Regions from separate parts of the Arthrobacter sp. 05L44 genome, predicted to be linked through region 2. Evidence: riboswitches for the same ligand, from Rfam matches in the RefSeq annotation. Region 2 holds a riboswitch; each other region holds the start of a gene.
What was found. Region 2 has a riboswitch for cyclic di-AMP ahead of AC1DHY_RS14480 (aggregation-promoting factor C-terminal-like domain-containing protein). Riboswitches for the same ligand answer to the same signal wherever they lie in the genome.

Region 1 (3,265 bases), on a different contig from region 2:
TGGATGGCCGGGTCACCTACCAGCTGATGGCCGACTACTGGCCGACGGCGGACCAGGACCCGGACAGCTCACCGCGGGAGGTCGAGTTTGCCCGGATCTGGCGTGACATGCCGAAAATCGTCTACTCCCGGACCCTCCGGGAAGCCGGCTGGAACACCACGGTGGTGCGCGACGTCGTTGCGGAGGAGGTGCTGGCGCTCAAGGCCGAGCCCGGCGGGGACCTGGCGCTCGGCGGCGCGGAACTTGCAGACACTTTCCGCCGGCACGGACTGATCGACGAGTACTGGATCTTTGTCCATCCCGTCCTGCTGGGCCGGGGTAAGCCGTTGTTCAAGCCTGCGGAGGGCAGGACGGCAATGGCCCTCGCTGAAACCCGCAGGTTCGGCAACGGCGTGGTCCTGCTGCGGTACGGCAGCTAGGCGTTCAAAACACCAAAAGGCCGGCGGCCGGGTGCCCGAGGGCAACCGGCCGCCGGCCTTGGAAAGAGGCCTTGCGCGGTAATTAGGCGCCGGCGCGGACGAACGTCACGCTGCCGGTGGCGGTGAGCCACGACAGGGGGTGCTTGATGGTCTGGTTGCTGCCGTTCATGCCACCACTGATGGCCTGGCCGTCGCCGGCGTAGATGGCCACGTGGCCGGACTGGACGATCATGTCGCCAGGCTGCGGGGTGCTGACAACCTTGCCGTAGTTCATGAACTGCTGCGGACCAAGGTCGCCCACCGGGATGCCGGCTGCGCCCAGGGCCTTTTCGACCATGGCGGTGCAGTCCTGGGTGATACCGATCTGGCTGTAGGCGGCCGAGAGCATCGCGGCGTTGACTCCGCCGGCTGCCGGGGCAGGTGCGACTGCAGCCTTTGCCTGGACCGTGATCTGGGGTGCGGCCGGAGCCTGGGCAACCACAGGGGCGGGGACGGCGGCGGGAGCCGGTGCCGCAGCCACGGGCTTCGGCTGTTCGATGACGGGTGCCGGCGTGGTGGCGACTGCCGGGCGGTCGAAGCTGATGCGCACGGCGGAGTCCGCCGAGACGGGCGCCGAAACCTTGCTGCCGACGTCCACGGAGGATGCCGGGGCGGCGTCACGCTCGGCCGGTGCGGTGGCGGCGTTGGCGGCCATGCCGCTGGTGAGGACCAGGCCGGAGGCTGCGAAGATCACCGCGGCCTGGCGGCCGATGGTGCCGGACTTGACCGAGAATGCTGAACCCCGCCCGGCGGTTGCGTCGGAGCGATGGCGCGCAGAAGTAATGCTTGAAGACATGAATGTTGCCTCTCCCAATGCCTGCGAGGTGAGCTGTCGGATTCGGATGGGAGGCACCCGGCCGCGGGCCCGTCTGAAACGGACGCTGTGCGGCTTCACCCCAAGACCCGCTAAGAGCGCAGGTCGAAAGTGGTTTCCCCGTCTCTGCCAGATGGTTGCATTCGGATCCCGGGCCGCGGCAGAGTTAGGCAATCGGCTCGGGAGCGCCCGTATCGGATACAAACAGGCACCCATCAACGGTAACGACTCCGCGCCGGATTGTCACATTCAGGTAACGGGACCGTGTTGTGGCGGCAAAATTTCCCTACGTCCGGGTGCCCCGCCGCGCATAGGATGAAGGCATCCAGCGTTCCCGGAGCGGAGGCCCGAACATGACCAGTCCCTGTGTGGCAATCTGCCAGCTGAGCGACCAGCCCCGGGAGGATTTTGATGTCAACACCGAATTGCTGGTCCTGGAAGGAACCGAGATCCATGTCGGCACCTGGGACGCCGAGCCGCGTGACGGGGGCTTCGATGTGCACGTCCTGAACGACCGGGTGGACGCGCTGGGGTTTATGGTGGTCACGGACTGGCAGTTCCTGGACGGGAAAGCCTACGCCGTGGTGGAGCGCCGGCCCGGCACGTAACCGCTCTTCGCCTTTTCCGTACCGCCCGTTTCGACTGCTTCCCGGACCAGCCCGGCGTCGTCCGCGGTCCCCGTCCGGGCCAGCCCCGCCTGCCGCTGCCAGCGGTCCCAGTCGCCGTCCCCGGCCCGGAGCCCGCGGAGCGGGGCCAGCAGGGCGGCCCGCCGCAGCCAATCGTCCGGATCCTGCAGCCAGCGGCCCAGCACGGCCTCCGCGCGGGAACGGTTCTGGCCGGCGAGGCCTGCGGTGAGCGGCCCGACGACGTCGGTCGCCAGCGGATCGGCCAGCTCGCGCAGGCGCGCGGTCCGCAGGAAACCTTCGATCCGGGTCAGGTCCGAGTTATCCAGCACCGGAAGGCGGGACTGGAGCAGGACGACGGCGGCGAACCGGCGCTCGAAGACGGGCGCCTCCCACAGTTCCGAGCAGAGGGCGGTGATGTCGTCATGGCTTAGGTTCCGGTACCGCCGCAGTGCGTCCCGGACCGTTCCCCGGATGGCCCCGACGGATGAACCGTAGCTTGCCAGCCCGGTCCCGAAACGGGCCCGGGCCTCCTCCGCCCGCTGCCACGAGCCCTCCCGCTGCAGGGCCGAGTCAATGAATTCACCGGCCTCGCTCATGGGTCCATTCTGTCGTGCCGCCGCCGGGGTGTGCCGCCGCTGCGGTGCGCCGCGCGGCGGCCGTGGCCCGTCTCAGCCGGTGACCAGCCTGGTTGTCCGGTTCCAGGTCAGCCGGCCCCGCTGGAAGTCCGAGGCCCGGCCGACGGTGACCGCGTACTCATCCGTGGTGGGGTACCCGAGCCGTCCGCTTTCCCTGCCCAGGGCAGTCCAGCGGCCGCGGATCGCGCCCAGGACAAAGTGGGCGCCTGTCTTCGCGGTCCAGTAGATGGACGATCCGGACGAGCCGGCGAAGTGGTTGTAGCGTCCCAGCCCGTCCGGGGTGCGGGTCTCGTCCTGCGTCGGATAACCGAGCGGGCCGCGCTCCCGGCCCATCGCCGTCCACTTGGCCCGGATGACCCCCACAATGTAGTGCGCCCCGGTGGCGGGTGACCAGTAGATCGAGGCCCCGCCCGAGCCGGAGAAGTGGCCGTACCGGCCGATCGTGTCCGGGGTGGTCAGCTGGTCAGTGGTCGGGAACCCGAGGATTCCGGCGGCCCCGCCCATGGCCTTGTAGCGGGCGTAGATGGCGCCGCCCACCCAGTGCGCCCCGGTGGCCTGGGACCAGCAGATGACGCCCTTGACGTAGTCCTGGCACTTTCCTGCCCCGACCGGGTACTCCAGGGTCAGCGACCTGCCCAAAACCGACCTCGGGTCGCCGGCGCCGGTCTGGTAGGCCTTCAGGGCGATGGGGTCATCGACGCCGGCCCCGGTGAGCATGACCTTCTGCGCGCC
Region 2 (3,265 bases):
AAGCAGCTTCAGGTGCTGCTGGTGGTTCCCGGGTTCGCCCTGGCGTACCTGCTCGCGGCACCGGCCGGAATCGGCAGGCGCGTCCTTCATCTCCTCGCCGCCGGCGGTGCAATGGCCGCCGCGGCGGGGTGGTGGCTGGTCGCCGTCGAGGTCATCCCGGCGCCGGACCGGCCGTATATCGGCGGGTCACAGAACAATTCCATCCTGGAGCTCACCCTTGGCTATAACGGCCTGGGCAGGCTCAGCGGGAACGAGACCGGGAGTGTGGGCGGCGGCAACGGCTGGGGCACCCCGGGCCTGTTCCGGCTGTTCAACACTGAGTTCGGCGGCCAGATTGCGTGGCTGATCCCCTCGGTGCTGTTGCTCGGCGCCGGGTTGTTCTGGCTGGGGCGGCGGGCCCCGCGGACCGACGCCGTCCGGACCTCCGTGATCATCTGGGGCTCGTGGGTCCTGGTCACCGGCCTGACCTTCAGCCTGATGGCCGGCATTATCCACCCGTATTACATGGTGGCGCTGGCTCCGGGGATCGCCGGACTGGCCGGGCTGGGCGGGGTTCTCCTGTGGCAGCGGCGGGAGCAGCCGGTGGCCGCCTTTGTGCTGGCCGGCGCCCTCGCCGCAGCCGGATTCATGGCCACCGCCCTCCTCGGCCGCACGCCGGCGTTCCTGCCGTGGTTGCGCTGGGTGGTCCTGCTGGGCGCCCTCGCGGCCGCGGCCCTGGTGCTGTTCGCCGGGGCACGGGGCGTTCTGGGGTCCGGTGGAGCGCGGGCGACGGGGCTTGGAGGCACGGGTCCCCGCACCGGCCCCGGCTCGCTTTCGCTCCTAACGCGCACGACGGCGTCCCTCGCAGTTGCCGTTGCCCTCTCCGGTCCGCTGGCGTACTCGGTATCCACCGCGGCCACAGCCCATAGCGGCGCGATCGTCTCTGCCGGCCCCGCGGTGTCCGGCCGCGGCGCACCCGGAATGGTGCCGGCATTTGGCGGTGCAGGCGGGTTTGGCGGTCCGGGCGGCGGCAGGGGTGGCGGGATGGGAGGTCTACTCGGCGCCAGCACGCCGTCGGACGCCCTCGTCACCCTGCTCAAGGCTGACGCCGGCACCTTCACCTGGGCGGCCGCCGTCGTCGGCTCCAACAACGCTGCCGGCTACCAGCTGGCCACGCAGCTGCCCGTGATGGCCGTGGGCGGATTCAACGGGACGGACCCGGCCCCGACGCTTGAACAGTTCCAGCAGTACGTGGCCGCCGGGAAGATCCACTACTTCATCGCCGGGACCATGATGCAGGGCGAAACGGGCTCGGACGACGCCGCCCGGATCGCCTCGTGGGTCGCGGCCAACTTCACGGCCCAGAGTGTCGGTGGGACCGAGGTGTACCTGCTGGCGGGGTAGCCGCCGCCGACGCACCCCGCCATTTCGACGGTTCCTTGCCGACTCGACGTTCATAAGCGTCGAGTGGGCGCGGAACCGTCGAAACGGGGCCGATGGCGGCGACGGAGACGGCCTCAGCACAGACCAGGTCTGCGGCAAGACGCCACGCTGCAGCTCGTGATCTCCGTTACCAAAATGTGACTTCTGAATGAAAGTACAGTACCGTTTTAGAGTGCGGCAATCGATCTGGCCGCATATCCGGATTGACGCCATGCTCTGCCGCTTCCCGGATTCCGATGGACCAGGCAGAGGCGGGGGACCCAGTGTTCCCGGGCATTCTGCATCCATGCACCCAAGGGGTTAAGCCGCACGTCGATTATCCGTGCGGCCGGATATTGCATCCGAACCCGACAGCTAACTCCGTAGGCGTTGAGAGGCGAACATGACTGAATTCAAGGTACAAACGCGCCCCGAGGGCGCTAAACGCACATCCGACGCCGACACCGCGCGTCACCGGGCCGAGCCGTCCAAGCGTTCGTCGGCCCTGTCGCGGGTCGGCACCCGCTCCAACGGCAAGCGTGCCGCCGTCGTTGCCACCGCATTCGCCGTCCTGCTGGGGGCCGGCGCCGCGGGGCAGGCTTCCGGTACGTCCGCCCACACCACTGAGGCGGCCAAGGACTCGAAGGCTTCGCTGGAGACCCTGGACTTCGAACGCGTCGGAAGCACCAGCACACCGTCGCCCACGGCCATGAGTGTCGAGGCCCAGGCCTCCACGGTCAAGCCCGCCAAGGCTCCCGCCGCAGCGGCTCCGAAACCGGCTGCCGCCCCGGCGCCCGCTCCCACTAAGCCGGTGGCAGTCGACGACCCCGCAGGCGCCCAGGCCTACGCCGCGTCCCAGCTGCCCGCCCACGGCTGGGCGCCGAGCGAGATGCAGTGCCTGATGAAGCTCTGGACCCGGGAATCGGACTGGAAGACCACCGCCACCAACGCCAGCAGCGGCGCCTACGGTGTGGTGCAGTCGCTGCCGGCCGAGAAGATGGCCAGCGCCGGCGCCGACTACCTGACCAACTACAAGACCCAGATCAACTGGGGCCTGCAGTACGTCCAGGAACGCTACGGTTCGCCGTGCGGTGCCCTGAACTTCCACTACGCGAACAACTGGTACTAAGAAACACCCCGCGGCCCTGCCGCACATAAAGCTCAGGCGAGGCCCCGGATCCACTGGATCCTGGGCCTCGCCCTCGTCTGCCGTCATTTGTCGCCGGCCGCGGCCCGCGAGCCCCGCGGCCGGGTGCGAGCCCCGCTAGCCGTTCGTGCGGCCGGGGATGTACTGCACGGCCCATTTGTTGCCGTCCGGGTCGGCGAAGTACAGGAAGTGCCCCCAGTCCTGGACGTCGACGTCGCTGACGTCCACACCGTTGTCCTTCAGCTGCCGGTGCGCGGCCTGGATATCGCTGACCACCAGCTGGAGGCTGGGCGCAGTGCCGGGCGGGGCATCTATGAGGCCCTCGCCGATCGCAATCGAACACCCGGAGCCCGGCGGAGTCAGCTGGACAAACCGGATGCCTTCCGAGGGGCGCTCGTCGTAGTCGGCGTTGAAGCCCACCTTGTTGACGTAGAAATCCTTGGCCCGGTCCACGTCGGACACCGGCACCATAACAAGTTCAAGTTTCCAGTCCATGGGCACAGGCTAGCCCGGGACACGTTTCGCCGGAACCCCCGACGCCGGCACCCGCGAACGAATACCGGCGGACGGAAGCCTAGACCGCGATCCCGTACAGGCGGTCGCCGGCGTCGCCCAGGCCGGGCACAATGTAGGACTTTTCGTTCAGTTTCTCGTCAATCGAGGCCAGCACGATGGTGACGTTGGCTTCCGAGAGCTCTTCTTCGAGCTTGGCGAGGC
Region 3 (3,265 bases), on a different contig from region 2:
CTAGCCGCCCGTGCGCCGGAGCGCTGCCGGGCGCGGGACTTAGTGCGCCTTTTCGGGGAGCAGGAACGGATCCCAGGCCGGGGCTGGCTTCTCCAGCTCTTTGATCTGCCAGATCGTGCCCCTGGGCGGACCCGGCACAAATCCGAGCTTCCAGCCCATTTCGGCGGGGGTGTGGTCGCCCTTGGCATTGTTGCAGCGCAGGCACGCGGCCACAAGGTTCTCCCACGAGTCGGCCCCGCCGCGGGACTTGGGCTGCACGTGGTCAATGGTGTGGGCGGCCTTGGAGCAGTAGGCGCAGCGGTGGCCGTCACGGCGGAGGACGCCCCGCCGGCTGACGGCGGTGAGGGTGTTGTAGCGGGGGCGGATGTAGCGGTTGAGCAGGATGACCGACGGGCGCCCGAGGATCTCTTGCGGGCCCACTACGGGATCATCCCCCTCGGCCACCACACTGGCCTTCCCTGTTAGCACAAGGACCAGCGCCCGGCGGAAGGTGACTACCGCCAGCGGTTCATATCCAGCATTCAGAACGAGAGTGCGCATCCGCATACCTCTTCACGGCCGCACCCGCCAGGGGCACGAGGGCCGGCTGCCCTGTGCATGGTCGGGCTATGGATCGACACCACAAGAGTAAACACGGATCGCCCGGATCACCGAATTTATTCGTCGCGGATCTATCGCGCCGCGTCCGGAGCGGGTCTCCCCCGACGGCGGTGGGGCCGGCGCCGTACATGGCAAAGGACCCCTGCCGCCGGGCAGGGGTCCTTTGAAATGCTGTGGCCGTAGGCCGGGGTAAGTCCTAGCCGCCGACGCGGATGAAGACCGGGCCGGAGCCGACGTTGACGCTGTACAGCGCGGTGGTTCCGCCGTTCCAGCCGCCGTGAACGGCCATGCCGTTGCCGACGTAAACAGCGATGTGGGCCATGCCCATGCCGCCGTTCTGGTAGTAGGCGAGGTCGCCCGGCTGAGCCTCAGCGGCGCTCACGGTGCGGCCCAGGGAGAGGTAGCCAGCCGGCCAGCCGTGGTAGTGGACGCCCACTGCGGCCAGTGCGTTGGTCACCAGCATGGTGCAGTCCTGGGACACACCGATCTGTGCGTAGGCAGCGGCGGCGATCGAGGCGCCCATGCCGCTGACGGCGGCCGGTGCCTTCGCGTCCAGCGATGCGGTGACCGCGGTGCCAGTGCCGGTACCGGTGGTGGTTCCGGCTTCCTGCACGTTGACAACCGGCTTGGCTTCCTCAACAACGGGAGCCGGTGCGGTGGTGACTGCCGGCTTCTCGTAGGAGATGGCGATGCTGGAGGCCGCAGAGATGGTGGCCGGTGCGTTGGACTGTACTTCCGTGGCGGAAGCGGAGGTCGATTCGCGCTGAACGTTGGTCTCGGCAGCGTTGGCTGCGATACCGCTGGTCAGTACCAGGCCGGAGGCAGCAGCGATAACCGCGGCCTGGCGACCCATACCACCGGCGTTGTCGCCGACGGCCTTAGCAATGACAGCCAGCGAGTTGGTCTTGGTGACCTCCGCGCGGTGGCGTGCAATGTTTGCACGAGTAGTCATTTAGTTCTCTCTTTCGTGATCCTTGTGTCCGCGCGCTTGACAGGCGGGACTGAGGACGCTCCGGCATCTTGGGGGTACGCCGGATCGCCCCGAAACGGGTTTCTTAGCGAAGGGTGTACTGCGAAGACGCGCCAAAAGCGGGAACTGCGTTTACTGATCCAGTCCGGGCGCCGGCAAGGGCAGCGCGGAGCATGGAGTTCAGCGGGCTCATCTGAGCCTCGCTGGCGCGAGAACGCGCAGCATTGTGGCGTGAAGACACGAAAGTAGCCTCTCCCAATGCCTACGAGGTGAGCTGTCGGATTCGGATGGGAGTCACCCGGCCGCGCTGCTTCCTGGGAAGCTTTGCGACTTAACCCCTAGGTCTTCTTGCGAAGACCAAAATTGGTTCCCCCGCCCCTGCCAGACGATGTGATGCGAACGGACCTTGAGCGGTGGCAGAGTTAGGCAATCCACTCAAGAGCGCCAACTTCGGAGAAGTTGGCGTGCTTCATACGGTACAGCAGTTGGGACTCAATGTCACATTCAGATCACGGCGTGTCACAGAAATGCGAGTGGTCCCTCGGGTTGGCTAAAGCCAGCCCAGCGGGTCAACGACTTCCCCATTAACCATCACCTCGAAGTGGAGGTGGCAGCCGGTGGAGGCGCCGGTGGTCCCGCTCATCGCCACGACATCTCCGCGTGAGACCTGCTGGCCTACGTGGACGTTGGATGACGACAAGTGGTTGTACGTGGTCTCCAGGCCATTGCCATGGTCGATCACGATGCGGTTGCCGCCCCCGTAGGGGTGCCAACCGGAAAAGGTAACGGTGCCGCTCGCAGCGGCGTGCACGGCCGTGCCGCACTGGGCGACATAGTCCTGGCCGCGGTGGAACTCGCCGACGGCCCCGGTGATGGGGCTGATGCGGTAGCCGAAGGGTGAAGCGGTGACCATCACGTCCAGCGGCGCGCCCAGGCTGCCTGCCGACGCTGCCCGGGTGATGGAGCCGGCCGACTGTGCGCTGAGCAGCTGCTTGAGCTTGCTGTCCGGATCGCCCTTGGTGGTCACGGCGGTGCGGTTGAAGTTGATCGCGGCCGCTGCGGCCTTGACTTCCGGCTGTGCCGCGGCGGAAACGGAGCCGGACCGGGCCGTGTCGGTGGCCATCGCGGGGCCGGTGGCCGGCACGGCAACGGTGAGCACCAGACCGGTGGCAGCCAGGGCAATGCCCGCCTTCTGCCCGACGCCGCTGACGGCGGCAAAGTCGGTCACCTGCCGGAACGGGCTGCGCCTGCCGCGGCGTTCGTCGCGGCGCGCATCGCGCGGGCGCTCGTCGTGTACGACGGCGGCCGGGCGCGGCTCCGGAGCGGGACCGGTCGCACGACGGCGGCCCCTGACGGTCTGGATGGTCAAGAAGGTTCCTCTCTGGAAAGCCTGCGAAGTTAGCTGTCGGATTCGGGTCAGAGAGTTCAAAGACCCGGTCCGCCGGTGCAAGCATTCAGGCGCAGGGGTGTCCAGGGACATTCCTGCGAAAGCGCTTGCCGCTAGCGGACTTCACCCCAAGGCTGCTGGTTCAGCAGCCGTTAGTGGTTCCCCCGCCTCTGCCAGAAAGGTGAATCGCCTACTGATCCGCTGGCAGAGCTCGGCTCCGGATCAGATAACGCTTGTGTATCGGTGCTAGTCATCAACTATAGGCGATTAAGGGACACGGTAATAATTCCGTTATCCGGCCTGTGCAT

Region 1: another riboswitch for cyclic di-AMP. It lies ahead of AC1DHY_RS06115 (NlpC/P60 family protein); the one in region 2 lies ahead of AC1DHY_RS14480 (aggregation-promoting factor C-terminal-like domain-containing protein).
Region 3: another riboswitch for cyclic di-AMP. It lies ahead of AC1DHY_RS11010 (NlpC/P60 family protein); the one in region 2 lies ahead of AC1DHY_RS14480 (aggregation-promoting factor C-terminal-like domain-containing protein).

Annotation. Positions count from the first base shown of each region.
Region 1 covers NZ_JBFTNS010000002.1:182,281-185,545, reverse strand. The annotation lists gene AC1DHY_RS06120 (dihydrofolate reductase family protein) at 1-419, shown strand, start outside; gene AC1DHY_RS06115 (NlpC/P60 family protein) at 502-1,254, opposite strand; cyclic di-AMP (ydaO/yuaA leader) riboswitch at 1,259-1,424, opposite strand; gene AC1DHY_RS06110 (hypothetical protein) at 1,626-1,880, shown strand; gene AC1DHY_RS06105 (DNA alkylation repair protein) at 1,847-2,494, opposite strand; gene AC1DHY_RS06100 (Ig-like domain-containing protein) at 2,567-3,265, opposite strand, start outside.
Region 2 covers NZ_JBFTNS010000009.1:49,529-52,793, reverse strand. The annotation lists gene AC1DHY_RS14485 (ArnT family glycosyltransferase) at 1-1,383, shown strand, start outside; cyclic di-AMP (ydaO/yuaA leader) riboswitch at 1,637-1,806, shown strand; gene AC1DHY_RS14480 (aggregation-promoting factor C-terminal-like domain-containing protein) at 1,805-2,530, shown strand; gene AC1DHY_RS14475 (VOC family protein) at 2,666-3,043, opposite strand; gene upp (uracil phosphoribosyltransferase) at 3,123-3,265, opposite strand, start outside.
Region 3 covers NZ_JBFTNS010000004.1:159,556-162,820, forward strand. The annotation lists gene AC1DHY_RS11005 (HNH endonuclease) at 40-540, opposite strand; gene AC1DHY_RS11010 (NlpC/P60 family protein) at 797-1,552, opposite strand; cyclic di-AMP (ydaO/yuaA leader) riboswitch at 1,816-1,993, opposite strand; gene AC1DHY_RS11015 (M23 family metallopeptidase) at 2,121-2,939, opposite strand; cyclic di-AMP (ydaO/yuaA leader) riboswitch at 2,943-3,159, opposite strand.